One region of the Exiguobacterium sp. EA-TM-5 genome, then DNA from elsewhere that is predicted to be linked to it. Evidence: riboswitches for the same ligand, from Rfam matches in the RefSeq annotation. Region 1 holds a riboswitch; the other holds the start of a gene.

The links. Region 1 has a riboswitch for FMN ahead of ribD (bifunctional diaminohydroxyphosphoribosylaminopyrimidine deaminase/5-amino-6-(5-phosphoribosylamino)uracil reductase RibD). Riboswitches for the same ligand answer to the same signal wherever they lie in the genome.
Region 2: another riboswitch for FMN. It lies ahead of ACV3PA_RS06260 (ECF transporter S component); the one in region 1 lies ahead of ribD (bifunctional diaminohydroxyphosphoribosylaminopyrimidine deaminase/5-amino-6-(5-phosphoribosylamino)uracil reductase RibD).

Annotation. Positions count from the first base shown of each region.
Region 1 is NZ_CM132670.1:803,705-819,566, reverse strand. It holds gene ACV3PA_RS04390 (alkaline phosphatase) at 1-805, shown strand, start outside; gene ACV3PA_RS04385 (DUF4352 domain-containing protein) at 817-1,464, shown strand; gene treR (trehalose operon repressor) at 1,594-2,301, shown strand; gene treP (PTS system trehalose-specific EIIBC component) at 2,485-3,924, shown strand; gene treC (alpha,alpha-phosphotrehalase) at 3,946-5,586, shown strand; gene ACV3PA_RS04365 (alanine/glycine:cation symporter family protein) at 5,767-7,125, opposite strand; gene ACV3PA_RS04360 (methyl-accepting chemotaxis protein) at 7,315-9,018, shown strand; gene ACV3PA_RS04355 (DUF6612 family protein) at 9,063-9,884, opposite strand; gene ribH (6,7-dimethyl-8-ribityllumazine synthase) at 10,098-10,556, opposite strand; gene ribA (GTP cyclohydrolase II) at 10,553-11,743, opposite strand; gene ribE (riboflavin synthase) at 11,743-12,369, opposite strand; gene ribD (bifunctional diaminohydroxyphosphoribosylaminopyrimidine deaminase/5-amino-6-(5-phosphoribosylamino)uracil reductase RibD) at 12,354-13,394, opposite strand; FMN riboswitch at 13,553-13,697, opposite strand; gene ACV3PA_RS04330 (M20 family metallopeptidase) at 13,881-15,086, opposite strand; gene ACV3PA_RS04325 (MetQ/NlpA family ABC transporter substrate-binding protein) at 15,109-15,862, opposite strand, start outside.
Region 2 is NZ_CM132670.1:1,200,821-1,216,682, reverse strand. It holds gene ptsG (glucose-specific PTS transporter subunit IIBC) at 1-454, opposite strand, end outside; gene glcT (glucose PTS transporter transcription antiterminator GlcT) at 672-1,529, opposite strand; gene ACV3PA_RS06295 (YuiB family protein) at 1,631-1,948, opposite strand; gene ACV3PA_RS06290 (NAD(P)/FAD-dependent oxidoreductase) at 2,030-3,241, opposite strand; gene ACV3PA_RS06285 (NAD(P)/FAD-dependent oxidoreductase) at 3,485-4,483, shown strand; gene ACV3PA_RS06280 (GNAT family N-acetyltransferase) at 4,635-5,120, opposite strand; gene ACV3PA_RS06275 (GNAT family N-acetyltransferase) at 5,117-5,620, opposite strand; gene ACV3PA_RS06270 (NAD-dependent epimerase/dehydratase family protein) at 5,617-6,483, opposite strand; gene ACV3PA_RS06265 (HesB/IscA family protein) at 6,602-6,952, opposite strand; FMN riboswitch at 7,064-7,205, shown strand; gene ACV3PA_RS06260 (ECF transporter S component) at 7,360-7,926, shown strand; gene ACV3PA_RS06255 (YuzB family protein) at 7,999-8,232, opposite strand; gene ACV3PA_RS06250 (NAD(P)/FAD-dependent oxidoreductase) at 8,325-9,377, shown strand; gene ACV3PA_RS06245 (DUF1462 family protein) at 9,417-9,713, opposite strand; gene ACV3PA_RS06240 (NifU family protein) at 9,823-10,050, shown strand; gene ACV3PA_RS06235 (TIGR01457 family HAD-type hydrolase) at 10,093-10,857, opposite strand; gene ACV3PA_RS06230 (DUF86 domain-containing protein) at 10,864-11,307, opposite strand; gene glpX (class II fructose-bisphosphatase) at 11,459-12,439, shown strand; gene ACV3PA_RS06220 (DUF3055 domain-containing protein) at 12,475-12,750, shown strand; gene ACV3PA_RS06215 (general stress protein) at 12,784-13,230, opposite strand; gene ACV3PA_RS06210 (YutD family protein) at 13,316-13,693, opposite strand; gene lipA (lipoyl synthase) at 13,788-14,687, opposite strand; gene ACV3PA_RS06200 (bifunctional metallophosphatase/5'-nucleotidase) at 14,750-15,862, opposite strand, start outside.

The sequences.
Region 1 (15,862 bases):
TGGCGGCGGAAAGTCGAACTTCGTCCGTCCGGATGTCGACTTGACGAAAGCATTCAAGAAAGACGGGTACAGTTACGTCACGGATCTTGATCAATTGAAAGCCGATAAAAATAAACAAGTCCTTGGTCTGTTCGCAGATGGCGGGTTACCAAAACGGATCGACCGCGAAAACTCGGTTCCATCGCTGGCTCAAATGACGAACTCTGCGATCAAGCGACTCGACACGAATAAAAAAGGATTCTTCCTAATGGTTGAAGGAAGTCAAGTCGACTGGGCTGGTCATGACAACGATATCGTCGGTGCCATGAGTGAAATGGAAGACTTCGAGCGCGCATTCAAAGCCGCAATCGCCTTTGCGAAGAAGGATAAGCATACGCTCGTCGTCGCAACGGCTGACCACTCAACTGGTGGATACTCGATCGGCGCGGACGGCATCTATAACTGGTTCGCCGAACCAATCAAAGCGGCAAAGAAAACACCAGACTTCATGGCGCAAAAAATCGTCGATGGTGCGGATGTCCGTAAGACGTTGACGACGTATATCGATCAAGACAAACTCGCCTTAACGGATAAAGAAATCGATAGCGTCTCTCGCGCTGCTGAATCGAAAAAATTACTCGAGATCGATAATGCGATCGAAGAAATCTTCAACGAACGTTCGCACACTGGCTGGACGACAGGTGGACATACAGGTGAAGACGTACCCGTCTATGCGTTCGGTCCTGCTAAGGAACGTTTCGCAGGACAAGTCGATAACACCGATCACGCGAAAATCATCTTCGATCTCTTGAAATCGAAAAAATAAGGGGAATGTTCATGAAACAGATACTTGCTACTTTAATGCTCGGGACGGTGCTCGCAGGTTGTGGCACTTCCGCATCACAAGACACACCGAAAGAACCATCGTCTGCGAAACAGGAGCAGCCGGTATCGCTTGAAAAAACAAGCGCCTATGTCCCGAACCCACAAATCCCGGACGATCGTGAACTAACGAAAATCGACCAGACCGTTACGGATGATAAGGGCGATTTGACGCTTAAACAATTCAAACGGGTGAATAAAACGCAAAAGATTGGTCCGATTGAGATGACGATCGAAGAAGTCAAAGTTTTTCATGCTCGTCCAAGCTACGGCATGATTGATTTCTTCCATGGTTTCACGCACGATGAATCCTTCGATTTGATCAAGACACGTGTCACAATCAAGAATACAAGTGATAAACCGGTCACGTTCAATCCGGTCGCCCACTTTAAACTCGATACTACGACCGAAAAGACACTTGAAGACGACGTCTATTTAGAGTCGCTCGCAAAGACGTATGCTCCGTCCGAATCACGAAGCGGTAACTTCGGCTTCATTTTGGAACGACCGGTTGATTCGATTGAGCTTTTGACAAGTGACGTTCTCGACGAAAAACAAGATGTCATCCAAAAAGGAACAGCGTTTTCGACATCCCTTCGTTGACACTCATTCCTACTTCTACGCTCCATCTGTTTTCCGGATTATGCCCGGACGACAGGTGGAGCTGTTTTGATGCCTGCAATCGTTCCATGCTACACTAAAAGCACTATTTGAATGCAAAGGACGGATGATATGCCGAAGTATTTAACCATCTACCATGAGCTCGCGCAGCGTATTCAGGAAGGGACACTTCCTGCTGAGACAAAGTTGCCGTCAGAAACAGAGCTGATGCAGGAGTTCGAAGCAAGTCGCGGGACGGTCCGAAAAGCGATTGATGCCCTGCAAGAGAAAGGCTTCGTCCGCAAACACCAAGGGAAAGGTGTCTTCGTTTTGTCGCAAGAAGCGATTGAGTTCCAGTTCAATGGCATCGTCAGCTTTTCGGAAGCCCATCGCCGGATGGGGCGTCATACCGTCGAGACGGATGTCATCTCGTGTGAGGTCCTCTCCGCCTCTGCTGAGCTCGCTGCGTTATTACATGTGGCACAAGGAACAGACGTGACACGCGTCGAGCGGATTCGTCAAATTGACGGTGAACGCGTCATTCGTGATATCAATCATTTCGTGACTGATCTCGTTCCTGGATTAACGAAAGCTATTGCTGCTGGCTCGATCTATCACTACATCGAGGAGACACTCGGACGCCAGATCAGCTACGCGAAACGAAAAATCGAGGCTCGCCCGGCTACAACTGAAGACCAAGAACGACTCGATCTTCACGATATGACACATGTCATCGTCGTCACGAACGATACGTATTTCTATGAAGGACAGCATTTCGAACGGACTGAATCACGCCATCGTCTCGATAAGTTTCAATTCACTGATATTGCTCGTCGTTGAATATCCGCTGCTAGATGAGGGAATCCGTACATGACGGGTTCTCTCTTTTTTCATTCCATTCAACTTATCTATATAAGTTCTTGACCAACTTATATAGATAAGTTAAGATAAACATGCGCAGATAAGAAAACGTTTTCATTTCAAAAGTGGTCGAGTATGTCACTTCCAAAAAGGAGCATCGAGATGAAACCAAACTATCGTCAGATTGCAGAGCAAATCATTGAGAACATCGGGGGCAAGGAGAACGTCGAACAGGCAGCTCACTGTGTCACCCGTCTTCGTTTAACGCTTAAGAACCAAGAGCTCGTTGATCAAGAAGCCTTACTTGAAGTCCCACTCGTCAAAGGGGCGTTCTTAAACGCTGGTGTTTATCAAATCGTCATTGGAGCTGGAGATGTCGACCGAGTCTATGCCGAATTCATTCAATTGACCGGCTTACAGGCGACGACGATCGCAGATGTCAAATCGTCTGGTGCCGCAAAAATGAATCCATTCCAAAAATTGATCAAAGTCTTTTCTGATGTCTTTATGCCAATCATTCCTGCTATCATCGTCGCTGGTCTCTTGATGGGGATCAATAATCTGTTCGGCATCGAATTTGGTGGTAAGACGATGATTGATCGGTACCCGAATCTGCAAGGATTATGGGACCTCATTAATATGATGGCAAATACTGCTTTCGTCTTCCTCCCAGCACTCGTCGGCTGGTCAGCAACGAAACGCTTCGGTGGAAGTGAGATTCTCGGGATTGTCATGGGTTTAATGCTCGTACACCCAGACCTCTTAAACGCTTGGAACTACGGACAAAGTGCCCTAAAAGGTGAAATCCCGACGTTCAATATCCTCGGTCTCTTTGAAATTGAAAAAGTCGGCTATCAAGGACAAATCCTTCCGGTTCTCGCAGCTGCTTATGTTCTCAGTACGATTGAACGGTGGCTTAAAAAACGGGTACCGAATGCGATTCAATTACTCGTTGTACCGATTACGACGATTACGTTGACAGGATTCCTCGCTCTTGCCGTCATCGGACCGGTCACGCGTCAAGTCGGTGACTGGATTACGATCGGAGTCGTCAATACGTTCGAAGCCGTTCCGTTACTTGGTGCCTTGCTCTTTGGTGCACTTTATGCGCCACTCGTTATCACCGGCATGCACCACATGTTCATCGCCGTCGACTTACAATTAATCGGACAAAGCGGAACGACGTTCATCTGGCCGATGATCGCGATTTCGAACATCGCCCAAGGTTCAGCAACACTCGCGATGCTTTTCCTTGCGAAAAACGTCAATGATAAGAACATGGCATCGACATCTGCCCTATCCGCCTACTTCGGAATCACGGAACCCGCCATGTTCGGGGTCAATCTCCGGTTCAAGTATCCGTTTTACGCGGCACTCGTCGGCTCAGCCATCGCGTCTGCCTTCATCGCTGTCAGCGGTGTTCTCGCTCCTGCGATTGGTGTCGGTGGGCTACCCGCTTTCATCTCGATCGTACCAGGCTCGATTTTATCGTTCATCGTCGGTATGGTGATCGCGATCATCGTTCCTGTCGCCTGTACGTTCTTGTTCCACTATGTCTCAACGAAACGCGCAAAAAAAGCCGCCCTAAATAAAGCGGCGTAATTCTAGAAAGGTGTGTATCTGATGATCACGACAACCGATTGGCGCAAATCCGCCGTTTATCAAATCTATCCAAAGAGTTTCTACAGTCCGGAAGGCAAAGCGACCGGTACGTTACGCGGCGTCACTGCTAAACTCGATTATTTGGCGGATCTTGGTGTCGATTACCTCTGGTTGACGCCGGTCTATGCCTCACCGCAAAACGATAATGGCTATGATGTCAGTGACTACTACGCGATTGATCCGTCTTATGGAACGATGGATGATTTTGAGATGTTACTCGCTGAAGCAAAGCAACGTCATTTGTCCGTCATGATGGACATCGTCGTCAATCACTGTTCGACGTCGCATGTCTGGTTCGAAGAAGGACGTCATCCGGATAGTCCTTACCATGACTACTTCATTTGGCGCGATACGCCGAACGACTGGGTCTCAAAATTCGGTGGTCCTGCTTGGTCATTCGACGAGACAGCTGGCAAGTATTACTTGCACCTGTTCGACAAAACGCAAGCGGATCTGAACTGGGAAAATCCACGTCTTCGGGAAGACATTTATAACATGATGCGCTTTTGGCGCGATAAAGGCGTCAGCGGCTTCCGACTCGATGTCATCAATTTGATTTCAAAGACACCAGGTCTTCCGAACGACCCTAGTGGAGACGGACGTGCGTATTATACGGACGGACCGAACGTTCATGACTACCTGCAAGAGATGAACGAACAAGTCTTTGCTGGGCACGACCTCCTGACCGTCGGTGAGATGTCGTCGACGTCGCTTGAGCACTGCCTTCGTTATTCATCGCTTGAGAATCAGGAACTGAAGATGACGTTCAACTTCCATCATTTGAAGGTCGATTATCCGAACGGCGAAAAATGGGCGGCAGCACCGTTTGATTTCAAGCAACTGAAACAGATTTTCTCGGATTGGCAATCGGGTATGAACGGACAAGCCTGGAACGCGATCTTTTGGTGTAACCATGACCAACCACGCGTCGTCAGCCGGTTCGGTGACGACGTCACGTATCGCGTCGAGAGTGCGAAGATGCTCGCGACGACACTTCACGGCTTACAAGGTACACCTTATATCTATCAGGGAGAAGAGATCGGGATGCCAAATCCGGACTTCACGGATCTGTCTGACTACCGCGATGTCGAGACGTTAAATGCCTATCAAGAAGCTCGGGACAAGGGTGTCGCGGAAGAAGAGATTCTTGCCGCGATTCGTCAAAAATCGCGTGATAATGCGCGGACGCCAATGCCGTGGTCGGATACACGTAACGGTGGTTTCAGTACGAGTGAACCGTGGATTCCGGTCTCGCCGACGCATGATCAAATCAACGTTGAGACGGCTGTAGCGGATCCGGACTCGGTCTACCACCATTACAAACGGTTGATTCAGCTCCGAAAACAGTATGACGTGCTCACGGACGGTACGTACCGGCTGTTGACACCAGACGATTCGTCACTCTGGGCGTACGAACGCGCAACGGACGAGGAAGAATTATTCGTCGTCTCGAACTTCTACGGGACGGAGACGACGTTCACGTTACCTCGTGATGGATCGGATTATACGGTGTTGCTTCATAATTATAAGCAGATGCAGACGGACGAACAAAGACTCATGTTACGTCCATACGAGTCACTCATGCTCTATCGCAAGAAATGATTCGGTAAAGCTGAAGAATCAATGGTCTCACCGCTAGTTTTTACAATGAATGTCTCATCCTCGCTTTACACTAAACAAAAGAGGCACGCTTCCGAGTCTATCTCCACGGAAGCGTGCCTCTTTCTTTTAATTTAGTTGAAACACTTCCTGCATAGTTGTGCTTCTTCTATCCATACGATACTACGAAACTTTCCGATTCGCTTCTTCTCGTTTCAACTGTTCGCGGAACAGTCGTGTCTCAGCAATGACGACGCCAGACAATCCAATCAAGCCGATTAAGTTCGGAATCGCCATCAAACCATTAAAGACATCGGAAATCGCCCAGACCATGTTCAAGTTCGTCGTCATCGCACCTGCTCCAGCGACTAAAACGAATAAGATACGATACGGTAAGATCGATTTTTGACCAAATAGATAATAAATCGACTTTTCACCATAGTATGACCACCCGAGGACAGTCGAATAAGCAAACATAACGAGCCCGATCGTGACGATGTACTTTCCAGCAGGACCGAGGAAGACTTCAAAGCTTGCTGTCGTCAACTCAACGCCTTCTAGTTTCGTGTCCAACTGTCCACCCATGACGAGTGTCAGACCCGTGATTGAACAGACAACCAATGTATCAAGGAACACTTGCGTCATCGAGACGAGTGCTTGACGTCCCGGAAAGTCCGTTTTTGCGGCTGCTGCCGCAATCGGAGCGGAACCGAGTCCTGCTTCGTTCGAGAAGACACCACGCGCGACACCATAACGAATCGCCGCCCCGATTGCCCCACCTGTGATGGCTTCGTTTGAGAACGTACTGCTGAAAATCGTTGAGATCGCACCTGGAATCAAGTCATAGTTCATGACGAGAATCAGTAGACCACTTCCGACATAGAAGAAAATCATGAACGGAACGAACAAACTAACAACTTTCCCGATCGATTTGACCCCACCGAGAATAACGACTCCCGTCAGTACCATCAACGCAATCCCCGTCACGTAAAGTGGTACATCAAACGTCGATTTCATTGCGAGTGCGACCGAATTCGTCTGGACACCGTTCCCGATCCCGAATGCGGCGATCGAAGCGAATGCGGCAAATAAGACACCGAGCCATTTTTGCTTCAGTCCACGTTCAAGATAATACATCGGTCCCCCTGCCATCTGTCCTTTTTCATCAACGACGCGATATTTGACGGCAAGAATCGCTTCCGCATATTTCGTCGCCATTCCAAATAAACCGGACAACCACATCCAGACGATCGCGCCTGGTCCGCCAAGGACAACAGCGGTTGCGACACCGACGATATTCCCTGTACCGACGGTCGCAGCGAGTGCTGTCATTAATGCTTGAAAGTGACTGATATCACCTTCTGACTTGTCATCCTGATGTTTCGAAAACGCAAGCTTCAGCGCATACGGCAGTTTGGTAATTTGAATGAATCCTAAGCGAATCGTCAAGTAAATCCCCGTACCGACCAACAGGATGAGTAACGGTGGTCCCCAAACAAAATCGGACACCTTACCAATCCAGTCACTAAATGAATTTCCCATTCGTGTTACCCCCTCTATGTAATCTATAGTTCTTTACCATTTTTTCAGAATTTACTGATAATTGTCAAACTATTTTTTCATAAAACTATTTTGATACTTATTTTTTTCAATAATAAGTAAATTTTTTACTTGTGACGATATAATCAAGAAAATGAATAGTTCATCTCGCAAAACAAAGGAGCGAATCACATGAAGATTAAAACGAAGCTTATCTTATTGTCCTCCATCCTTTTGCTTAGCTTAATCGGGGTCGGATTGTACGGTGGATTCTCATTAAGTCGTGTCGATCAAGAGAGTCAAACGATTACTTCTTCCTGGATTCCTGGTCTGAACTTGTCGCACGAAACGAATACAGCGTTATCCGATTTACGGCGTGTCGAGTTGTTGCATATTCAAGAAAATGATCCAGAAATCAAAGCAGGCTATGATAAACGTGTCAAAGACGGTTTAGCGACCGTTGACGCGAATCTGGCGAAATACGAAAAAACGATCTATTTGAAATCTGATCGTCAATTATTTGATGATCTTGCGAAGAAATGGCAAACATTTAAAGAGACGACCGATCGTCTTCTTGCCCTCAGTACACCAGAAACCCAAAAAGAAGCTGTGACGTATTATGAAGGAGCCAGTCGTGATTCCTACTTCGCTGTTTCCGATCAATTGACGAAAATCGTGAAATTCAACAATCAACAGGCTAGCACAAATGGTGACACGATTACGCAAGCTGCTAATACTGCCCATCTAATGCTATTTACGATCATTGGTATCGTTGGATTGCTCGGTGTCATTTTTACTGTCTTGATTTTACGTTCGATTTTTGGTCCCCTTCGTCAATTGCAGGCAAAAACACATGAACTCGCAACGCAGGGTGGCGACTTGACTGCCCAACTCGACGTCGTGCGTAATGACGAGATTGGTCAAATCGCCCAGTCGATGAATCAATTCATCGCTCATTTACGGACAATCATTGTCCAAGTCGATGATACGGCAACCCACGTCGTGTCGACCTCGCGACATGTCTCTGGTCGAATCAGTGAACTCGATCAGGATATGGCATCGACTTCACATACGATTGAAAACTTATCGGCTGGTATGCAGGAGACAGCTGCTTCTGCCGAAGAGATGAACTCGTCCGCTGTCGATATGGAAGCAACGATTCATGAGATCGTCTCTGGCGCAGAAGCGAATGGAAAACGCGCCCAAGAAGTTGGTGGTCGCGCTGAATCGCTTCAAGTCGTCGCCACGGAAGCGAAACAGACCGCTACTCAAATTCTCTCTGAAACGAAAACGCGACTTGAGGATGCGATGACACGAGCAAAAGCCGTCAAGGAAATTTCCGTTTTGTCTGACGCGATCCTCTCAATCGCGGCGCAAACGAATCTATTATCCCTTAACGCTTCGATTGAAGCAGCACGAGCCGGCGAAGTCGGTCGAGGCTTTGCTGTCGTCGCGGATGAAATCCGGAAACTCGCCGAGAGTAGTCGGGACACTGTTGAACAAATCCAAGATGTCTCGTTATCGGTCATCGATTCCGTCGAACACTTGAATGCCGCATCCGGTGAGATGCTCTCTTTCATCGATACGAAGGTCGTCAAAGACTATGATTTGTTTGAAGATGCCTCGATTCAATACCGTGATGATGCGCAATTATTCGGTGATGCAGCAGAACATTTTGCTGCTCAAGCCGGTCAACTTCAAGAACTGACAGCAAACATGCTCGGTGTCATTCATGACGTTGCGGTCACCGTCAATGATGGGGCACAAGGGACACAATCGATGTCGGAACAGATCAATCATTCCGTCCAAGCGTTCCGGGATGTCCATCAACAAACTTCCGTCAGTCAACAGCAAGCAGAATCACTAAAAGAGGTATTACGTCAATTCCAAGTCTAAATAATAAGCCCCCCGCTTCTGGTTGGAAGCGAGGGGCTTATTATTTATTGTGCAGCACCTGTGAGTGGTTGCGCATCTTTTGTCTCTGCAGGGAGTTTGATTTCGTTGATTTCATTGAATTTCGAGAATGTTGATTGATTTTTCATCGTGAAGTCCGTATCTTTTTCAACTGCGAAGACCATATCCATATCGAGTGATTTCGGATAGAATGTTTTCGCATCATACGTCATCGTATAGTTCATTTTCTTATAATCAATGCTGTCCATGGCGTCTTTCATTTGCGCCATTTGTCCTGTTTGCTCTAGCGAATCCTTCATAAAGGCTTTGAGGTCGTCACCCTTTAGTTTGACGTCGATTTGATAGACGTCACCCTCTTTTTTCGCTGTCCAGTTGTCTTTGTACTTTTTCAACAGCTTGAGATTTTGATCCGTCGATGCCGATGACTCCATTGCTTCGACCATATCGCCTAGTTCCGAGACATCTTGAACGAGCCATTGTCCGTTTTGCGATAAATACATCTTATCGTCGACGATATAGCTCTCAATCGACATGTCTTTACCGTCCTGTGGATTTTTCATCGTCATCGTCTGATGCATCGTAAGCGGCTTCTGAATGATATCAGCTGATACCTTTTGATCCATTGTCATCTCACCTGCTTTTGAGTTGACTGTCCCTTCCATGTGGAACGATTTAATATCTTTTTGAGCGGCTGTCGCTTTATTCAGTAATTCCGTATTCGAGAGTTCCCCCGACTTCGTCGAACCAGATCCACTGCCACTCCTTGTATCTGTTTGTCCATCTTGACATCCGGCAAGTCCAATTGATGCTGCAACGATCCCGGCTGCTACCCACCTTGTTTTCTTCATATTCATTTCCTCCTTCATGCGCGTTACCCTGATTTACGAAAAACATTGGAAAATGTTTCAAAGTTTCTTTATTACACCATTACCGTTCTCCTTGAAAACGAATCCTCAAATTTCAAATCTACTATCCTTTTTTTGAAATTTGATTCATTATCCGCACGTTTTCCGCAAAAAAAACAGGATGACGGAATATACCGTCACCCTGTCTCTGTTCCATTAGATCGTCCGTAAAAGATTTGCCATCTCGATTGCTGAAACTGCTGCTTCGTAACCTTTATTCCCAGCTTTCGTACCGGCACGTTCAACCGCTTGCTCGATCGAATCCGTTGTCAGAACACCGAAGATGATGGGAACGCCGGTGTCGCGTGACGCACTCGCGACACCTTTTGCGACTTCATTACAGACATAGTCATAATGCGACGTCGCCCCACGGATGACGGCACCAAGCGTGATGACAGCATCATATTTACCGCTTTTCGCTAACTTTTCTGCAACGAGTGGAATTTCGAATGCTCCAGGAACCCATGCTGTATCGACAGCATCTGCTGCAACACCGTGACGACGGAACGCGTCGTTTGCTCCTCCGACGAGTTTTGATGTAATCAATTCATTAAAACGTGCAGCGACGATCGCGACGCGTAGTCCTTCTCCTGTTAAGAAACCTTCGTAAATCATGATGTGTGTCCTCCTTGGATGTCGAGCAAGTGCCCGAGTTTTGTTTGTTTTGTTTTCAGATAACGCTGATTTTCCGGCTCGATCGGTACTTGATGTGGGACGCGTTCGATGATTTCGATGCCTTCTTGTTCGAGCACCCGTTGTTTATCCGGATTATTTGTCATTAAACGGATCTTCGTCACGCCAAGATCACGTAACATGTTCGCTGCGACCGTATAGTCACGCATGTCCGTCGGATAACCAAGCGCATGGTTCGCTTCGACCGTATCGAGTCCTTGTTCCTGCAACTCGTAGGCTTTTAACTTCGCCATCAGACCGATGCCGCGGCCTTCCTGACGTAGATACAAGACAGCTCCGCCTTCTCGCTCGATCCGCTCGAGTGCCGCATCGAGTTGTGGACCACAATCGCAACGCTTCGAACCGAAGACATCCCCTGTCAGGCATTCTGAGTGCAGACGGACGAGCATTCCGTCGTGCGCTTCACCCGACAAGACGGCGACATGTTCCTTCTTGTCTTGTGTCGTATAGCCGATCATCCGAAACGCTCCGAACGTCGTCGGAAGTAACACTTCCGCTTCCCGTGTCAACGGGCGCTCAAGATAAGCGACGAGTGCCTCGATCGTGATTAGTTTTAAATCATGTTCTTCCTTATAAAGAAGTAAATCGTCAACGCGCGCCATCGTGCCGTCTTCCTTGATGATTTCACAAATGACGGCGATTTCGTCACTACCCGCGAGACGGGCAAGATCAATGCCTGCTTCTGTATGTCCGCGACGTTCTCGGACGCCACCCTCTTTTGCAATCAACGGAAAGATGTGTCCTGGTCGTTTGAAACGCTCCGGTCCATCCGTTAACATCCGTTGAATCGTCAGCGAACGTTCCTCGGCACTGATGCCGGTCTTTGCTTCTTCATGATCGATACTGAGCGTGAATGCCGTACCGTGCGGATCGGTGTTGTTCGCCGTCATCGGTGCGAGTTCCAGTCGCTGGGCAATCCGCGGACTGACCGGTACACAGACGAGCCCTTTTCCGTATGTGATCATAAAGTTGATGTTTTCTGGTGTCGCATGTTCTGCGAGCATGACGAGATCCCCTTCATTCTCACGGTCCTCGTCATCACAGACGATGATCGGTCGTCCTTTTTTTAAATCTTCTATCGCTTCTTCAATCAAGTCGAATCCATTCATTACATGTCGCCTCCTAAGAATGCTTCCCAGTCCGTCTGCTTCTCGTGTTGCGTGAAATGATAAAGATGTTTCGCCATCATGTCACACTCGATATTGACGACTGCGCCGCTTGCCAATCGATCGAACGTCGTTACTTGACGGGAGTGCGGAATCAGTGAAATCGAGATCGTTTCCGGCGTGACACGTTGTAAGGTCAGGCTCGTGCCGTTGATCGCAATCGATCCTTTCGGAATACAATACTTTTGCCACGACCCGACATCAAACGTATAGACCATCGCTTCCCCGTCCGGTCGTCGACTGATCAGTCGCGCCGTCCCGTCGATGTGTCCACTGACGAAATGTCCACCAAAACGACCGTCTGCTGGCATTGCTCGTTCAAGTTGTATCGGGCTCCCGACACGATATGTGCCAAGTGCCGTCGAACGAATCGTGTCATGGACGGCATCTGCCGTGAAGCCAGTCGGACTCATGGACGTGACGGTCAAACAGATGCCGTCGACGGCGATGCTATCACCAATCTTCGTTCCTTCGAGCACCCGGTGTGCTTCAATTTCAAGCGCTAAACCGTTCGGTCGCGGAATCTTTCGTTTTAACGTCCCGACTTCTTCAATCAATCCGGTGAACATGGCGTCTCCTCCTTTCGGATATACGTCAGATGAAGATCCGGTCCAACCGTTTCGATCTGATCGATTTGAAAACGATCTTCGATATCGTGTTGACCGGTCCACGCCTCCCCTTCAAAAATCGATGGTGCCTGGTAAACTTCGATTCGGTCGACAAGATCTGCTTCAAAGAACGCTGCTTGGATCGTTGGTCCACCTTCAATCAAAATGCTCCGGATATCTTGTTCGTATAACCGCTTTAAAATCGCTTCCGGCGTCTCATACTCACCGACTAGAACGGTCACTTGATCGTGACTAATGCGCGGTACACTCGTTAGCCAATAGGTTGGATTTTTACCATCCTGGAAGACTTGTGCCGTCTCCGGAACCCGACCACGACGGTCGACGATCACTCGAATCGGTTCGATTCCCATTTCGGTACGTAATGTCAGTGCCGGATCATCGACGAGCACTGTCTCACTTCCAACGAGAATCGCATCATGGCGACCACGCATGGCGCGACCATGTGCCCGCGCCTGTTCTGATGTGATCCAGCGCTGTTCACCCGTCGCAGCGATCCCGTTCATCGTCTGAGCGATTTTGACGGTCACGGTCGGACGTTTTCGTTCGATCGTTTTCCAGAACGTGTCGTACAGTGCTTCCGCTTCGCGTCGTAATAATCCGACCTCAACTTCGACACCAGCATCCTGGAGCCGCTTAATTCCTGAACCAGCGACGATCGCATGTTTGTCTTCCGTAGCGACGAAGACACGTTTGATTCCTGCTTGCAGAATCGCTTCCGTACATGGCGGCGTCTTGCCATGGTGATTACATGGCTCGAGCGTCACATAAAGATCAGCGCCACGAGCAGCTTCTCCCGCCATCCGTAGGGCTTCGACTTCCGCATGCGGACCACCGGCAAATCGGTGTGCACCAAAACCGAGAATACGCCCTTGTTTGACGATGACACAGCCGACACTTGGATTCGGACTTGTTTGTCCGTTTAACATCTGTGCTAATTGCATGGCATAACTCATCATCTGTGACATCGCGTTCACTCCTTTCAAATGAAAAAAGACGCCCCTTGAAAAGGGGCGTCTGTATAGAAGGGTTCACGAAATACACGGTTCGCTTTCTGCTTTTTTGCATGCAGAAAGAGACCATCTCCTGAAAACATTTTTTCAGAAAACAGCTTGAATCGCGTCGTTTCGTTCTTCTCCCATCCGGACTTTACCGTCGGCCTTGGAATCTCACCAAGTCAGCCATGATGCGTACATCACAGGTCGCGGGCTCATCGATCAATCGATCGCATCACCGCCGGTTGGGATTTTCACCCTACCCCGAAGAACTGGATTATTGAGTTATACAATTTTAGCCTAGCATATCTTTTTCAAGAAAACAAAGCGGAAATGCTTCTGTCTTGTCACTTTTTTGATTTCGTTCCACTTCTGTCACCCATCGCCAATTCCTGATCGACTACATCCCAAAAACGACTGGAGCACTTGATATCAGTACGTCCAGTCGTTATTTTTTACTTACAAATAGCCGTTCTTCCGGTCATGGAATTCTTGGGCAATCGCCCCGCGCGTCCGTTCATCGGCAAGGACACGAAGTGCTGTTCGAGCAAGGATTTTCGCTCCTGCAATCAATGCCTCATCCCCTGCTTCTGAACGAGCCGCTTCTTTGAACGCTTCCGTATGGGCAACGAGATCGTCTGGTCCAATCTTGATGTACGGATGGATCGTTGGGATGACTTGACTGATGTTGCCAGCGTCCGTCGATCCGAGACCTGGTCGTTCGTCGAGGTGCACGACTTGGCCAAGCGCTTCTGCTTCTTCTTGGAAGAGACGATCAAACGTCCGGTTGAAGACGAGGTTGTCGACTTCATTTTGGAACGCGATGACGTCAAGCGTCGCCCCAGTCGCAAGTGCCGCACCTTGTGCGACCGCTTTGACTTTCTCCGTGACGGCATTGAGTCGTTCCCGTGTCGTCGCCCGGATGAAGAAACGTGCTTTTGCATATTCTGGAATGATATTCGGTGCATCGCCGCCATGGGTGATGATCCCGTGGATCCGGACATCGTCCGGCAATTGTTGCCGCAGAGCATTGATCCCATTAAAAAGCTGGATGACCGCATCGAGTGCGTTGATCCCTTCTTCCGGTGACGCCGCTGCGTGCGCCGGACGACCGGTAAAAGCAAAATCGAGTGGATCGACCGCAAGGGAAGAACCGGTGATCCGCGTTTGTCCCGACGGATGAACCATCAAGGCTGCATCGATCCCTTCAAGCAACTGATGTTTGACGAAACTGCCTTTCGCACTGCCGTTTGGTCCCCCTTCTTCAGCCGGAGTCCCGAGGACGACGACACCCCCACCGACTTCATCGAGTACTTTACTGAGCGCAATCGCTGCTGCGACACTCGTCGTTCCGATGATGTTGTGCCCACATGCATGACCGATGCCTGGCAACGCATCATATTCGGCTAGAAAAGCAATCGTCGCACCTGGTCGGTCACTCGACTTTTTCGCAAAGAACGCTGTCTCGTGCCCAGCGACGCCAAGTTCTACCGTAAAGCCTTCAGCCGTCAGGCGTTCTGCATGTAGTCGCGAAGCAAAGAATTCTTCGTTACCGATTTCCGGTGTCGCATGAATCCGGTGACTCGTCTCAAGATAGGATTCCCGTTTTTGTTCGATGTCCTGTTCAATCGTCTCTACCCATGTCGTGCGTACTGGTGTCGTCATACTGTCCACTCTCCTTTTGAATTTATTCGCCGATGTCACTTAGTGGAACGAACGTCGGGATTGAGCTGCCTTTATACTCTTTTTTAATGAAAGCCGCGACATCTTTTTGTTGGTAAAGCGACGCGATCTTTTTCAGTTCTTTTTTGTTCTTGTCTTCCGTCCGTGTTGCAATGATATTGATGTATGGTTTGGCTGTTTCGTTCTCATGGACAATCGAGTCCTTGATCGGATTGAGTCCTGCGTCAACAGCAATACCGTTATTAATGATCGACGCAGCGACGTCCGGTAAGACGCGCGGTGTTTGCCCCGCAACGATTGGGACGATTTTCAGTTTCTTCGGATTTTCGACGATCTTATCGACTGAACCATTGCCGTCAAAGTCGTCCGGCAACTTGATTAGACCTGCTTCTTGCAGTAATAAGAGGGCGCGTCCCATGTTTGTTGCTTCGTTCGGAACAGCGATTTTGCCACCGACTGGAATGTCTTTGACGTCCTTGTATTTATCTGAGTAAATGCCCATCGGTGCAATGACAGTCGTTGCGATCGGTGACAGCTTCAACTTATGTTCCTTCTTGAATGCGTTGAAGTAAGAAATCGTCTGGAAAGCATTGGCGTCGATCTCGCCCTCAGCCAGTGCCATGTTTGGCTGGACATAATCAGAGAACTTGACGAGCTCGATTTTGATGCCCTCCTTCTCTGCTTTTTTCGCGACGTAGTCCCAAACTTGAGTATCCGAACCGCTGACCCCGAGTTTGATCGTCTTTTCGTCTTCTCCC
Region 2 (15,862 bases), 400 kb from region 1:
GATACTTCCCGTACGCCCAAGCTGCGATCAGACCGATGATGATACCACCGAATACCCCAGTTTGAAGTGTTGGGATACCGAGTACGTTTGCATATCCTTGACCGTTAGCGACCATTTCAGGTGTAACGCCGAGCCATACGCTCATCGTTTTGTTCATGATCAAGAATCCGACGATCGCTGCAAGTCCGGCTGCGCCGTCCCCTGCAAGACCAATTGCGACACCGACCGCGAATAAGAGTGCTAAGTTACCGAAGATGATATCCCCAGCTGCTTCCATCAATTTTGCAACCTTGATGATTGCATCATTTTTTAAGAACTCGAGTTTTGATGTCAAGTTCGGATTTTGCATCGCGTTACCGAATCCGAGTAGGATACCGGCAGCTGGCAAAATCGCTACAGGAAGCATCAACGCTTTACCGACACGTTGAAGAACAGCAAAAATCTGTTTGAACATGTGTGTTTCCTCCTTTTCCTGTTAAGAGCGAAGAATGATGAATAATGCCAATGATTGAGACGAAAAAAGTCAGACATCTGACCGTTTTTTTACAGAAAAAAATCAGGCACGAGCGGATTGTAGACAATAGACTTATCCCGTTGAATAACGGAAATAAAGCTTCTTGCCCGACATCCCACTCATGCCTGATCGTATCAGTAACACGTAGTCCGTGCGGTCATTTACCTGAATCGTACTGCACTAAGCGTTGCAGATGCATCGTAAGATACGTCGCCTCACCGCGCGGTACCGCTTTCTTCAACTGACGTTCCATGATGGACATCAGCTCCCAAGCAGTATCATAGCATAGCGGATATTCTTCACGCAATAGCTTTTCTACTTTTTCTGGAGCCTCTAGATACTCCCCATTGGAAACCCTTTCAATCGCTGAACGAAGATGCCGAATCAGACGCTTGTAATCAAGCGATTTTCGGTCGATTTTAATCTCCAGTCGCTGTTCGATATGACTAGCAATTAAACCGACGAGCTGATGATGGCGGTTGACTTCGAGTACGTCTTTGAAGTTCGTCGCTGAATGAATATGAAGTGCAATGAACCCTGTCTCGGCTGGAGGCAAGTAAAAATTCATCTCAGCACTTATGAATTCGACGATTTCTTCAGCAAGTGCATACTCTTCCGGATACAAAGCTTCCGTTTCGGCAAGAAATGGATTCGTGACTTCCATTCCCTGTTCTAGTCGCTTGAACGTAAACGTCAAGTGATCCGTCAATCCAATATGGATATGCTCATCGACTCGTTTACCAAAACGGGTCTCAATCATCGAAACGATCTCGTTCATCAGTGCAATGAAGTTCTCATCCAGATGACCGACGAGCGCCTTATATTGATCCTGTTCTTCTTTATCCTTCAACGTGTAGACTTTTTCCAACTTGTCGAGATCTGTCAGTTGATCGCCTGGCTTCCGACCGAAGCCAATCCCTTTCGCGAGGATAATGACTTCCTGATTCGCACCAGTCGAACAAATGACGACATTATTATTCAATACCTTGATAACGTGGTACATTTGTTTATCCATTCGCTCTCAACCCAATCTGCTCTTACACATTTATTTAAAGACATTGTTTTTATTATAACGGTTTTTCAGACACGAAAAAAGCCTACTTACTCAAGTAGACTTTAAAACATTTGGTAACCGCTCTTACGCAAGAAACGAATAGATAGACCGGCGATGATGATTCCAGCAAAACCAGCTGCGAACATCGTGATATCCGCTGCCTGTAGACCAGCAATCCGGTCTCCGAGATTCGGAATCGCTTCACGTGCATTCGTGAAGTATTCGAGCGTTGATTGGTTGTCGATCATCATGATGATGATGATCGGATAGAGTACGAGCATCACCCATGTACTCCGCAACAACATGTTTAAAATGAATCCGATACTAAAGAACATGACGAGATAAAGAACACTCCCGATCACGGCTTGAATGATATGCATACTGTTCCCCCTTTGAATCTCTTCTAGTATAACCGACAAAAAAGGCAAATGCACGAGTGTACATTTGCCTAAAACGTGAACTTAGAACTTCCCTTTTTTGATCGCAAGACCAAGCTTTTTCAGTTCGAAGAAGTGTTTGTTATCGATGACTTTTTTCATGAACGATGCGTTGCGACCGTAGATCTTCTTACCGAAGACCATGCCGATGCCGTCTTTGTGACCAAGTGAAGCGACTGTTCCTTTGTTCTCATACGTGAACGACGATGTTTGACGTCCTGTGATGAGTGCTGCAATGTTCTCAGCGACTTTGTGTGCTTGTTGTGTCGCGATTTGTGCAGTTGGAGGGTACGGACGGTTCGAACTTGGATCCATGACTGCTGAACAGTCACCGATCATGAAGACATTGTCGTGTCCTGGAACACGAAGATCTTCTTCGACGACGACACGGTTACGCATCGCTTCAAATCCAGATGCTGCAACGACTGGGTTACCACTGACGCCACCCGTCCAGATGATCGTGCTTGCTTCGATCGTTTCAGTAGTGTCGCCTTGAAGCGGACCGAATGTGACACTTCCTGGTCCACATTCCTTGATGCCGTTACCGAGTTTGAACTCGACGCCTTGGCGCTCAAGCCATTTGTGTGCGTAGTTGACGAGATCAGCGTCGAATCCTGGAAGGACTGTTGGTGCTGCCTCGATGTTGACGACGCGAACGAGTTCGCGTGGGATATCATATTGTTTGCACAGTTCTGGAATACGGTTGACGAGTTCACCCATGAACTCGATTCCTGTAAATCCAGCACCACCAACGACGATCGTCAAGAGTGAACGATCTTGTGATCCTGTTGTTTTGTACTGTGCGAATGAGTAATCGATATGTTCCTTGATTTTACGGACGCTGTTCAACGAGCTGATCGTCAGCGCGTGTTCCTTCAATCCTTTGATACCGAATGTTTCAGGAACACCACCGAGAGCAACGACGACGTAATCGTAAGGAACTGTTCCGCCATCTTGTAAAAGAACTGTTTTTGCAGCCGTGTCGACTTTCTCGACGATCCCTTTGACAAGCTTGACGCGAGACGGGTTGATGACATCATTAATGTAGATGCGCGCTTGCTCCGCAGACATCGTACCTGCAGCTGGTTCGTGCAACCAAGTTGTTTGGTAATGATAGTCGTGTTTGTTAATCAACGTGATGTTCGCTTGATCGACGCCGAGTTTCTTTTGAAGGTTGACTGCTGTGATCAATCCACCGTAGCCTGCTCCAAGAATAACAATGTTAGGTGTGTTCATGTTCTGATACTCCTTACGAATCGTAGTTTTGTTGTGATTTTCTTCACATTCAATTACAGACGAATGCTCAAAAATTTTGTTCAAATAATGTTCACATGTCTATAAGCCTATTGAAACACTTTTTAGGAATGATTGCAAAAGAAAAATGTAAATTCCCTTAAAAAAATGTGAGATGTCCCGCACTTGCACCTGAACCCCCTATTTCCTATATAATAGACCTATCCAACGCTAGGAGGGAATCAGATGCACCAACCATATGATGTCACGATCATCGGCGGCGGTCCAGTCGGACTGTTCACCGCGTTTTATTCAGGAATGCGCCAGATGAAGACGAAGGTCATCGAGAGTCTACCTCAATTAGGTGGTCAACTCGCTACGCTTTATCCTGAAAAATATATATACGATATCGCCGGTTTTCCGAAAGTAAAAGCGCAGGAACTGGTCGATCGTCTACTTGAACAAGCGAATGAATTTGATCCGACATACGTGCTCGGAGAAACGGTCATCGCTTACGAACGTATGGATGATGGAATCATCCGCCTCGTCACGAACAAAGGCGAGCATTATACGAAGACCGTCATTTTGACGGCAGGAAACGGTTCGTTTGCTGCGCGTCCACTCGGCGTCGCTGACGCGGAGCGCTTCGAAGAAACGAACTTGCACTACTTCGTCAACGACATGGAACGTTTTAAGGATCGCCAAGTCGTTTTACTTGGTGGCGGCGATTCCGCAGTCGACTGGTCCTTGATGCTTGAACCGATTGCAAAATCCGTCACGCTCGTCCACCGTCGCGATAAGTTCCGTGCCCATGAACATTCGGTCGAACTGTTACACGATTCGTCCGTCAACGTCATGACGCCATATACGCTCGAATCGGTCACAGGTGAGACGCACATCGAAACGATGACGTTCAAGCATGCTGAAAGTGGAGAAGTCGTCGTCGTCGCTGCTGATGATGTCGTCTGTAACTTCGGTTTCGTCTCGTCACTCGGACCATTGAAAGAATGGGAAGTCGAATTCGAACGGAACTCGATTCGCGTCAACTCGAAGATGGAGACAGCGATTCCCGGCGTCTTCGCTTGTGGTGATATCGCGACTTACGAAGGACGCGTCAAACTGATTGCAACTGGCTTCGGTGAAGCTCCGATTGCTGTCAATCAGGCGAAACTTCTTGTCGACCCATCTGCTCGTCACCCGCAACACTCAACTAGCTTGTTCGAAAAAGTAACGAATCATTCTTAAGATACATGTAATTGACTATAAGTGATAAGAGGTCGGATTCCGGAATACATACCGGAGCCCGACCTCTTATTTTCATAGAATTACGCTAGGGCGTGCCCCCATATCTTCGACTCCTACAGGAAGAAAAAGCACGATTCATACGTATGATCTTTCAATCCATTTGAACTGGAATCCGGTAAACCCGTTGCACGAGCTCCACTCCACCGCGCTCAATCATCGATTCCTCAATGACCTGACCACCGAATCGCTCGTAAAATCGACATGCTGGATTATCCTGCAAAACAGCGACCTGCATCGTTCCATACTCTACTAAGTCAGAAGCAATACGTTGAAACAACGCTTTTCCAAGTCCCAGTCCTTGAGATCTCCGTAATACATAAATCGCGTACAACTCCCCTTCACGCGCATCACTTCGACTCGGTCCACCTTGCGCAAAGCCAACGACTTCCTCTTCTGACATAGCGATATAGACACGTTGGTCGACTAACGTCTGCTCCCATTGTTTCGTCCGTTTCTCGTAAGATAACTGTGCTAAATAAGAATCAGGGATGATTCCTTGATACGTCTCCCGCCAAGCGTTGATATGAACGCGAGCAATGGCCGACGCCTCTTCAAGACGTGCTTCACGAATCTTCATAACGCAATGATGAAGCGACGTGTTTCGCGCCCGTTGCGAACAGTCGGTTCGATTTCCTGTCCGCCGTTCGCTAAGATGACACGACGCGATGCGAGATTATCAACACCACAGGTCAATAGCACTTGATCAAGTCCCCGTTTACGCGCTTCTTCAAGCGCAAGCTGAAGACCTGTCGTCGCATAGCCTTTCTTACGCTCGGATGGTCGAATACCATATCCGATATGCCCGCCATACAATTTCAAGTTTTCCGTCAAATCATGCCGAAAATTCAATGCTCCGACGATTCGTTGTCCATCGACCATCCAATACGTCGAATGCGTGACAAGACCCGGTCTGACTGTCGTTTCCATTTCTTTAACCTCCGCGAAATAGGTTGAGAGCGGCTCATACGTATCCCCGACCGCTTCCGGTACGATCGTTTCGCCCGATTCTCGCCAGTCTTCTAAAAAAGCGCGGTACTCTGTTTCCCATGCGAGGGTTGGCTTCATCAACTGCATCATTGGTGATTACGCACCTCCTCTTCAATCAAACGATCGAGCCAGTCATCGATATGCTGGAACTGATACCCTGCTTGTTTCGCAGCTGTCGTGTCCATATAGAAATCACGTTCTGGCGCTAGGGGCGACTCATCCTCCCCTTTGCTAACGAGTTGACTCGTTGTTCCTGCGACACGGTCAATCTTATCCATCAGATCTTCAATCGATAGGACACCGTCGCTTGCAGCATTGATCGGACCTGTCATCTCGGAACGACCACACCACTCAAGAAAAGCTGCTGCTTCATAACTCGAAATATAGCCCATTTTTGCATACGTGTTTTCAGCAACGATCGGACGACCGTCAAGCGCCCTTTTGATATGGAAGACAAGCCGTTCCGTATAATCATCTGGTCCGAGGACAACAGGAAAACGAACGGCAACCACAGGGAACGTCGCCCGTTGAAAGAAATAACTCTCCGCTTGGCGCTTTCCTTCCCCATAACCATGTTCCTTCTCAAGATCATATTTTCCGGGAAACGGATTGTAGGCGCGTTCCGTAATATTCGCTCCACCGTCTTCATAAACAGACATCGTTGACGTCAATACATACCGTCCGACTTTTCCTTCAAATGCGTCGATTGCGAGCTTGGCTTGATACGGCGTGAAGCAGATGTTGTCATAAATGACATCCCAGTGCTGTTGACTCAAGTCCTTCATCGTACTGCTTGATGTCCGGTCTCCTTTAAAGAATGTCAAGCCCTTCGCGACTGGTGGAGTATGCTCGCCGCGTGTGACGATCGTCACATCATCTCCCGAATCGGCTAAGCGAATCGCTAAGCGCCGTCCGAAATAACGTGTTCCCCCGAAGATCAATACTTTTCTCATCCTGAAGCCCTCCCTATTCGTAGTAGCATTCACTCTCTGTAATATTTCGAGTCAACGGAACAGGTCTCCTGTATGTAGACAATAAAAAAATCGTGGACGATGTCCACGATTGTATCAATCAACAACCACCCGGTGTACCGGCATTCGTTGCCGTACGGAATGAAGTTCCGCAACCACATGTTGCGATGGCATTCGGATTCGTGATCGTGAATCCACCGCCAAGCATTGACTGTTTATAATCGACTTCCAGTCCTTTGACGACCGGATAATCTTTTTCGTCCACGATGACGGTCACGCCGTGCTGTTCGAAAACGAGATCCGTTTCTTTTTGTTGATCGAATCCCATTCCGTACGACAGACCACTACATCCACCACCTTGGACGAGCATCCGAAGATTTCGTTCATCTGCTGGTGCCTGCGCCATCATGTCCTGGACTTGTAACGCTGCTGCCTCCGTTAAATGGATCATGTCATCACCTTCCTTTTCTTTAGTATACGCAACTTTTGAGCGAATCGAAACCTAGTTGCTTGAAACCATCTTGAATTCGTTGTATAAATGGTATGTACAATAAAATAATCGTTCCATCTTCAGGGCAGGGTGAAATTCCCGACCGGCGGTAAACAACTCATATGAGTTGAAGCCCGCGAGCGAATAGGGCGCTATTTGCTGATTCTGTGTAATTCAGGAGCCGACAGTATAGTCTGGATGGGAGAAGATGGCGGCATGAGTTTGAATTTGATCGATTTTGCAATAATCGATTAGGTTTATTTAATGCGGACTTCTCCCCTGTTGATTTCATCAATGGGGGTTTCTTTATGGTCGCAGTCATGCCAATACTTCATCGAGAGGAACGAGCAAAAGGAGACAATACTCGTATGAAACGCACACAAAAAATGGTCACTCTGTCAATGTTAGGTTCAATCTCGTTTGTTCTTATGCTTATCAATTTTCCACTACCGTTCTTACCGAACTATCTGAAGATCGACTTCAGTGATGTTCCTGCTCTCGTCGCAGCGATCATGTTCTCACCGGTCGCAGGTGTCATCGTCGAAGCATTGAAGAACGTGTTGTACTATATCTTCCGCGGAAGTGGTGTTCCGGTCGGAGAATTCGCTAACTTCGCTGCAGGCGTTGCATTCGTACTACCTGTCAGCTGGTTCTACCACAAAAAGAAATCAACACAAGGTCTCGCAACAGGTCTCGTCGCTGGTACGATCACGATGGCACTTGGTCTTGCGATCCTCAACTATATCTTGATCCTTCCAGCGTATGCATGGTTCCTAGGTATGGACTATATGGCGGATCCAGCTGTCAAATGGACAGCGATCACAGCCGGTATCTTACCGTTTAACGTCATCAAGGCACTGTTTATCTCGGCACTCTTCATTCCATTGTTCTTGAAACTACGACCATGGATGATGCGCCGTCAACAATCTGCTTAATCCGAAAAGCTGCGCCCGCTGACGGACACGAATCCCCTCGTTCAAACGAACGAGGGGATTTTTTAGCTATGCTCACAGCTCATTCTCTTCGATTTTCAGGTAAATCTTCTCGAGCAACTCTTCCGGTGTTTCGCCTACGACGGTCTCACCATCAACGAGACAAAAATGATCGAGCGAACAAATACCACAATAGCCGAGACAACCGTATTCGACGACGTCAACATTCGGGTCACGTTCGAGTTGTTCCATGACGACCTGTGTACCAGCCGCTAAGTTACTAATACAAAATTCAATAATCGGATTCACTTTTTTTCCTCCTTCAAGCAGGAAACGACCTGCCTCATGTCGTATTATACAAGGTCAGACTGATTTAGGGGAACTAAGGGGGATTTTACGTTATGAAGCAATTGGTCGTACTTGGCGGAGGATATGGTGGAATGCGGATTTGTGAGCGATTCAAGGACGAGGAAGTTGCCGTCACGCTCGTTGACCGTCTACCGTACCACGCACTCAAAACGGAATATTATGCACTCGCAGCAGGTACATTATCAGATCGGGATGTCCGGATTGAATTTCCGGAGGGGAAACATCTTACCTATAAATATGGACATGTCATCAAAATCTCACCCGAGACGAACACGGTCCATCTGCAGGACGGATCAGAATTATTTTATGATGACTTGATCATCGCTCTCGGTTGCGAGGATAAATACCATAACATTCCGGGTGCTCAAGAATTTACATATAGCATCCAGACACTTGAAGAATCACGAAAGACACAGCAAGCCATTTGCGGACTCTCACCAGGGTCTGTCGTCTCAATCGTCGGCGCTGGTCTATCCGGTGTCGAACTTGCCAGTGAACTGCACGAGAGCCGGAAAGATTTAACGATCCGATTGTTCGACCGCGGACCATCCGTCTTGTCGTTCTTATCGGACAAAGTCTCTTCTTACGTTCAAGAATGGTTCGAGGAGCATGACGTTGAAGTCATCAACAATTCGAACGTCACGCTCGTCACGGCAGACGACGTGCGTAACGGCGACGATACGTACCCATCCGACTTAACGATTTGGACGGCGGGTACACAACCGGTCAAAGTCGTTCGCGATCTCGGTTTTGCTGCGGACAGTGGTGGTCGAATCAAATTAACAGACCACCATCATGTACCGGAATACGATAATCTATTCGTCATCGGTGATTGCGCAAGTCTACCGTATGCACCAAGTGGTCAACTCGCAGAACATCAGGCAGAACAAGTCGTTGATGTCTTGCAAGCCAAGTGGCAAGGTAAAAAATTACCGAAGTTGCCAGAAATCAAACTGCGCGGAATGCTCGGATCACTCGGAAAATCAGACGGGTTCGGAATCGTCATGGGTAAACAGGCGCTGACAGGAAAAGTCCCACGTCTCTTGAAGTCCGGTGTCTTATGGAAACATAAAAAGATTAAATGAGTAAAAGAGGTATCCGACTCGGGATACCTCTTTTTTCGTTCACCCCGCCTGACTTAACTTCGCATCGATCGCCGCCGTGATCGTCTTTAATTTAACGTACCCCTCGTCAATCATCTCGTCATCTAGAACAATCAACGGGTAAAAATAGACATCTTCTTTCAGCGCTTCCGTCCATTGATCCGCTGCTGCTGTCTCGAAATCGATATAACGTAACGTCATCGCTTGCTCATATTTCCGCCCGAGTACGGCTTGTAACCAGCTGAACGTCTCTTCCGAGCTGGGTGCCCCGACACAACTCGGACAAGTGACTGCTGTTCCGTAAACCGTGATTTCCATCTTGAAGTCCCCCTTTTCAATTCACTCCTCTTTAGTATACAAGTTTTCCAGATTGAGAACATTTTTCAACCCTGTTACAATGAAACTATACGAAAGGATGTGTTTACGCATGGAAATGTTTGATCAAGTGAATGAAGTTCTTGAAAAATTGCGTCCGTTCCTTCTTCGTGATGGAGGAGACGTTGAACTCGTAGATGTAGAAGACGGAATCGTAAAACTCCGTTTGATGGGAGCTTGTGGTAGCTGCCCAAGTTCAACAATCACATTGAAGGCCGGTATCGAACGTGCCCTTCTTGAAGAAGTCGCTGGCGTCGTTGAAGTCGAACAAGTCTTCTAATACATGAAATCCCGAACGAATTCTCGTTCGGGATTTTTTGATTCACAGAATCCATTCAGCTAACGTATCGACCATATATGTCGGTTGACGATCCTGCCCTTGAATGAAGACTGGTGTATGGACGCCAGAATTAACGTGCATCGTCCGGATGCCTCCATTGATTCCGAAGAGAATGTCCGTATGGTAGTTATCGCCGACCATGATGACGTCTTCTTTTGACAGACCAATCATCTCCGTTGCGATATCAACCATGACCGGTTCCGGTTTACCGATGAAGAACGGTTCCTTCTCCGTCGTCACGCGTAGGACCGCTGTCAAGGCACCGTTCCCTGGTAAGAAACCACGCTCTGTCGGAATCGCGATATCACCATTCGTCGAGATGAATCGCGCACCGGCACGAATCGCCAGAGCACCAACAGCGAGTTTTTCATACGTGATTTGACGATCGAGTCCAATAACGACGTAATCTGCTGCTTCGGTTGCGACGACATCTAACCCTTCTCGTTCAAGCGCATCGATTAGTCCTGTTTCTCCGATCGCATAGACGCGCGCTTTCGGTGACAAATCAGCGATATAGCGACCTGTCGCCATCGCGCTCGTCAAGACGTGCTTCGTATCAGAATGAACACCCATCCCGCGTAACTTCTCCGCCACGGCTTCTGCCGTCATTGACGCATTGTTCGTCACGAACAAATACGGAATCCCTTCTGCTTGCAGACGATTGACGAAATCGACCGCTTCTTTCACCGGTTCCGTTCCATTATACATCGTTCCATCTAAATCAAATAAATAGCCTTTTGCCTTCATTCTGACTCACTCCTCGTTTGGTAAAAATGCAGACACCGGTCCGAGTTCTGTCTCGATATACCGACGAATCGCTTCCGGGAAACGACGTAGTTCTGCTTCCTCTGTCTCTAGTACCGCCCGAATCTCCGCCATACTTGACTCTGTGAATGACCGGACGATCAACGTACGTAACGCAACGAGCTTCTTGAGACTCGTCGCAAGCGGTCCATCGATGACCTTCTCATCTTCTAAGATGAGGATGATATCTTCATAACTTCCCGGATCCCGCATGATGAATCCATCAATCATACTGTTTCCGATGTCGATGACACTCTCGATGACTAAAAAACCAATCCGTTCCATAGCCAGTGCCGTCGTCACCGGATCCCCCGTAACTTCTTTACTTTGTCGAAGTGCCGTCTCATAACAGACGACCGTCTCTTCGATTTTTTGACGATTGACGAAATACATCTTCATTCCCCCTCACATCCTCCATTTTATCGCTATCCGGCAATCCTGAAAAGCAGAAAGGTCATTTGCATCACATTCCCCAATGTGTTATCCTCAATTTAGATTTTTATTGAAAATAGTATGTCACATTGGTGACGTGGAGGTTATATACATGGAACGGGAACTCGCACTGGAAATTGTACGCGCTACGGAAGCAGCAGCACTAGCTTCTGCTCAATGGATTGGTCGCGGTAAGAAAAATGAAGCGGATGATGCAGCAACGACTGCGATGCGTGAAGTCTTGAACACGGTCAACATGAACGGAACAGTCGTCATCGGTGAAGGCGAGCTCGACGAAGCACCGATGCTCTTCATCGGCGAACGTGTCGGAACAGCGAACGGTCCAATCGTTGATATCGCGGTCGATCCGCTCGAAGGAACGAATATCGTCGCTAAAGGACTTGGCAATGCGATGGTCGTCATCGCCGTCGCCGATCAAGGCGCCCTGCTCCACGCACCGGATATGTATATGGATAAATTGACGGTCGGTCCGAACTTGAAGGGACATGTTTCGCTCGATGATCCACTTGAAGTCATTATTGAAAAAGCAGCACAATATAACAATAAACGGATTGAGGACGTCACGGTCATCATGCAAGACCGCCCACGTCATGATCACTTCCGCGAAGCCGCGATGCGGATGGGCGCTCGCGTTCGTCTGTTTGAAGATGGTGATGTCTCAGCTGGAATCGCGCCACTCTCTCCCGCGACAGGAATTGATATCTTTATCGGCACAGGCGGTGCTCCTGAAGGTGTCATCACGGCTGCCGCTGTCAAAGCGATGGGTGGCGACATGCAAGCACGCTTACACCCGATGAACGAAGAAGAAACAGCTCGCGTCATCCGAATGGGTCTAGCGGATCCACTTCAGCTCTTAACGCTCGACGACCTGATCAAAAGCGACGACTGCATCTTCGCAGCAACAGGCGTCACGACAGGCGAAATGCTCGATGGCGTGAAGTTCTTGACGGATGATATCGTTGAAACGACATCCCTCGTCATGCGTTCGAAAACACGGACAATCCGAAAAGTGATCGCCGAGCATAGCTTGTCACGCAAACCGTACTTGCAAAAAGTCCCCCAAACCCTTTAATCTGAAACAGACGTTAGGGAAATGAGGGAAGCTGGATGATGGAAGAACGTGATTTTTTATATGATGATGTCGAACAAACGAAGACACGCTTCGTCAGTTGGATTGGGGAAGCAAGTCGTTTTGATCTCGCCATCACGCACTCGGAACATTTTTATGGCAAGATTCTTGTTTTGAATCTCTTATCGAATCGATATGCAATCATCGGCGCTGATGATTTCGATGAACCCGGCTATATCGCAACGGCGTTTGACGTCGAAGACGATGCGGCAACGGAACTCGAGATGTATCTTCGCGCTTATATCGGTCTATGAAAAAAGCCTTCGTCGCGGGACGAAGGCTTTTTCTTATAAGAGACGATCGTTCCGTTCATTTAGTGTGTTTGGTCCACTAAAGACATTCGTATTGTCTGACTCGTCATGGGCACGGCGTTCTGAATGCTGATCCGCTTCATCACCGACGAGCAATACGAACTGACCACTTTCGACCGCATGGTTCGCGCGATCGACGTCTTCTTTCGTTAAGCCACTTCCTCGAATGACGTCTCCATGAGAGGTCGCATCATCCTTTTTGAAGATGCTCTTAATTTCCTGCCACAAATTACGATGATCTTCCTGCGACAGACGCGTTGATGTCTGTTGGTTGTTTAGATCCGCTAATTCCTCGATTTGTTCGAGATCGTATTTGTCGTGCGCTAATACTTTTAAATCAGTCGATACGACCCCGGCAACACGGAGATCGTGCACGGCACTGACGACTTCTGGTACGGATGAGTAAATTCCAACGATTCGCATGGATAGTTCCCCCTATAGGTACGTGATACTTATAGTAATAGCCGAATTCTCTCCACTAGAAACGCTTTTCTGTATGACAGTTTGATTACTCGCCTTCCACCTTGTCTGGTGCAGGTGCGAACTTCCGTTTCAACTTCAACGTATTGGATGAAGAACCGTCGAAGCGAGGTGGTGCTTCTTCTCCTTCTACCAATCCGACCTTCTTGACGATGAAATAGGCACATCCGAAGTTACAGTATTCGTAGAGATAATCGGCCACATGCGAAATCTTCGTATCGAATGTCGCTTTCTCGTGTTGATCCTCATAGAAGCCACGTAGTCGTAATTGACCGTGCCCCCAGTCGCCCACGATATAATCATATTTTTCAAGGACATCGCTGAAACGACCGATGAAGGCTTCCTCATTAAAGCCTTCCCGTTTCTCTTCGACGACCTCATAACGTTCCCGATTGACTTGTATCATTATTCCCACCTCCTGCTGTTCTTATCATAGCATATTCCATTTCTCCTGACAGACGAAAACCGTCCGAGTCAGCTGCTCAAACGGTTGTTGATCGTTAGTCGATCGGAAGTGCTGTTTTATTCTTTTTCGCTGCGTTGACTTGCTCATCTGCATGATACGATGAACGAACGAGTGGACCAGCTTCACAGTGTGAGAAACCTTTACCAAGCGCGATCTGTTTCAATTCAGCGAACTCTTGTGGCGTATAGTACTTGATGACGTCGAGGTGCTTTTTCGTCGGTTGGAGATACTGACCGATCGTCATGATATCGACGTTGTTTGCGCGAAGATCATCCATCGTTTCGAGAATCTCTTCCCATGTCTCACCAAGACCAAGCATCAAGCTCGACTTCGTTGGAATTTCAGGTGCGAGCTCCTTCGAACGACGAAGGAATTCAAGTGTCCGGTCGTATGTGGCTTTTGCACGGACGGTCGGTGTCAGACGGCGGACCGTCTCGATGTTATGGTTCATGATGTCTGGTTGTGCGTCAATCAAGGTTTTCAGAGCTTCGAAGTTCCCACCCATGTCTGAAGGTAAGACTTCGATTGAAGTCTCCGGGTTCATCCGACGAACTTCACGAACCGTCTCAGCATAAACGCCTGCTCCGAAATCATTTAGATCATCGCGAGCAACCGCTGTGATGACCGCATGCTTCAAATTCATCAAACGAACGGATTCTGCAACCCGTTTTGGTTCTTCGAGATCGAGTTCGTTCGGACGTCCTGTCGTCACGGCGCAAAAACGGCACGCACGTGTACAGATACTTCCAAGAATCATGAACGTCGCCGTCCGGCGTACTGCCCAACACTCGTGGATATTCGGACACTTTGCTTCCTCACAGACAGTATGTAGCTTTTTCTCGCGCATCATACTCTTTAATTCTGTGTAGGTCTCATTCGTATTCAGCTTGATTTTTAACCATTCCGGTTTACGTTGGATTTCTCCGCGTCCCATGGTTTCGCTTCCCCCTTCATCCCCAAAAAGTCAATTCATGTCTGCTTTAGTATAACAAACAATCAGGGTTTGCGAACATGCAATTCATTATATTCCGACTTCTCCGATAAGCGTTCAAATAACAAATCACGCAACAATTCAGGCATGAAATATTCTTTTGGCATCTCTTTGATTGCTGGGAATAATGGACCGAACGTAAACATATCCGGCAAGACGACAGAATAATCGCGAGTTGGTTCAAGCGGTTGATGATCTGCCAAACCAGCATAGTGCATCCGCCCCATCAACTTTCCTCGGAAACCAAGACCACGAACCTTTAAGTGCTCGAACTGATCTGTGTTGACTTCATCGAGGAATGTTTGTACTTCCACTCCCGTCATCGTCACTTTACAAGGATTGATCGGGTGTGGACAGAGTCGATGTAAATCAAAGGCAGAGACGGGACCTGGTGGAAGCGACCCGAGAAGAATACCGGCTGGTACACAAGCGATATCTGCCTCACACCAGTCGCGCATCGTCTCGACGAGCAACTGCGAAAACGGCGACTCACTGAACCAATCATTGGCTAGACCCGCTGTCTCGCCAATCGGTTCCTTCATCTGTTGTTCTGCCAGATATTGTTCTCGATCGAGTAATTTCGCTGTTGCCTCATCCTCGACGTAATCGTGTAGGGAATGAAGCACTGCTTCTTTCTCACCCGTATCTGTGTTCATATAAATCTCACCCGCATATTGACCGTGTTTTCCGGCTTGCGTGATTAAGACACCGTTCTTGACGACACCGTCATCGAGGACATGATGTGTATGCGCTCCGATGATTAAATCAAGCTCTGGAAAACGCATCGCGAGTTCTTCGTCTTGATAGAAACCAAGGTGACTTAAGCAAATCAAGACGTCGACCTCTTGACGCAACCGCTCGATTTCGCGTGCTGCAACCTCAAACGGTTCTTCGATCGTCCAACCAAGCAAACCATATAGCTCGATATAAGGCGCCGTCAGACCAAAGACACCAACTTTTCCGGTCGGTAATTCGTGAATAACACCTTGCTTCGCAAACGATGCCTCTAAATTCGAGACGAGGACCGGAAAGTCTGCTTCCGTATAGAGATCTGCTAACCAATCATGTGGAAACGTAATGCCTTCATTGTTCCCAATCGTCACTGCAGTTGGCATCAA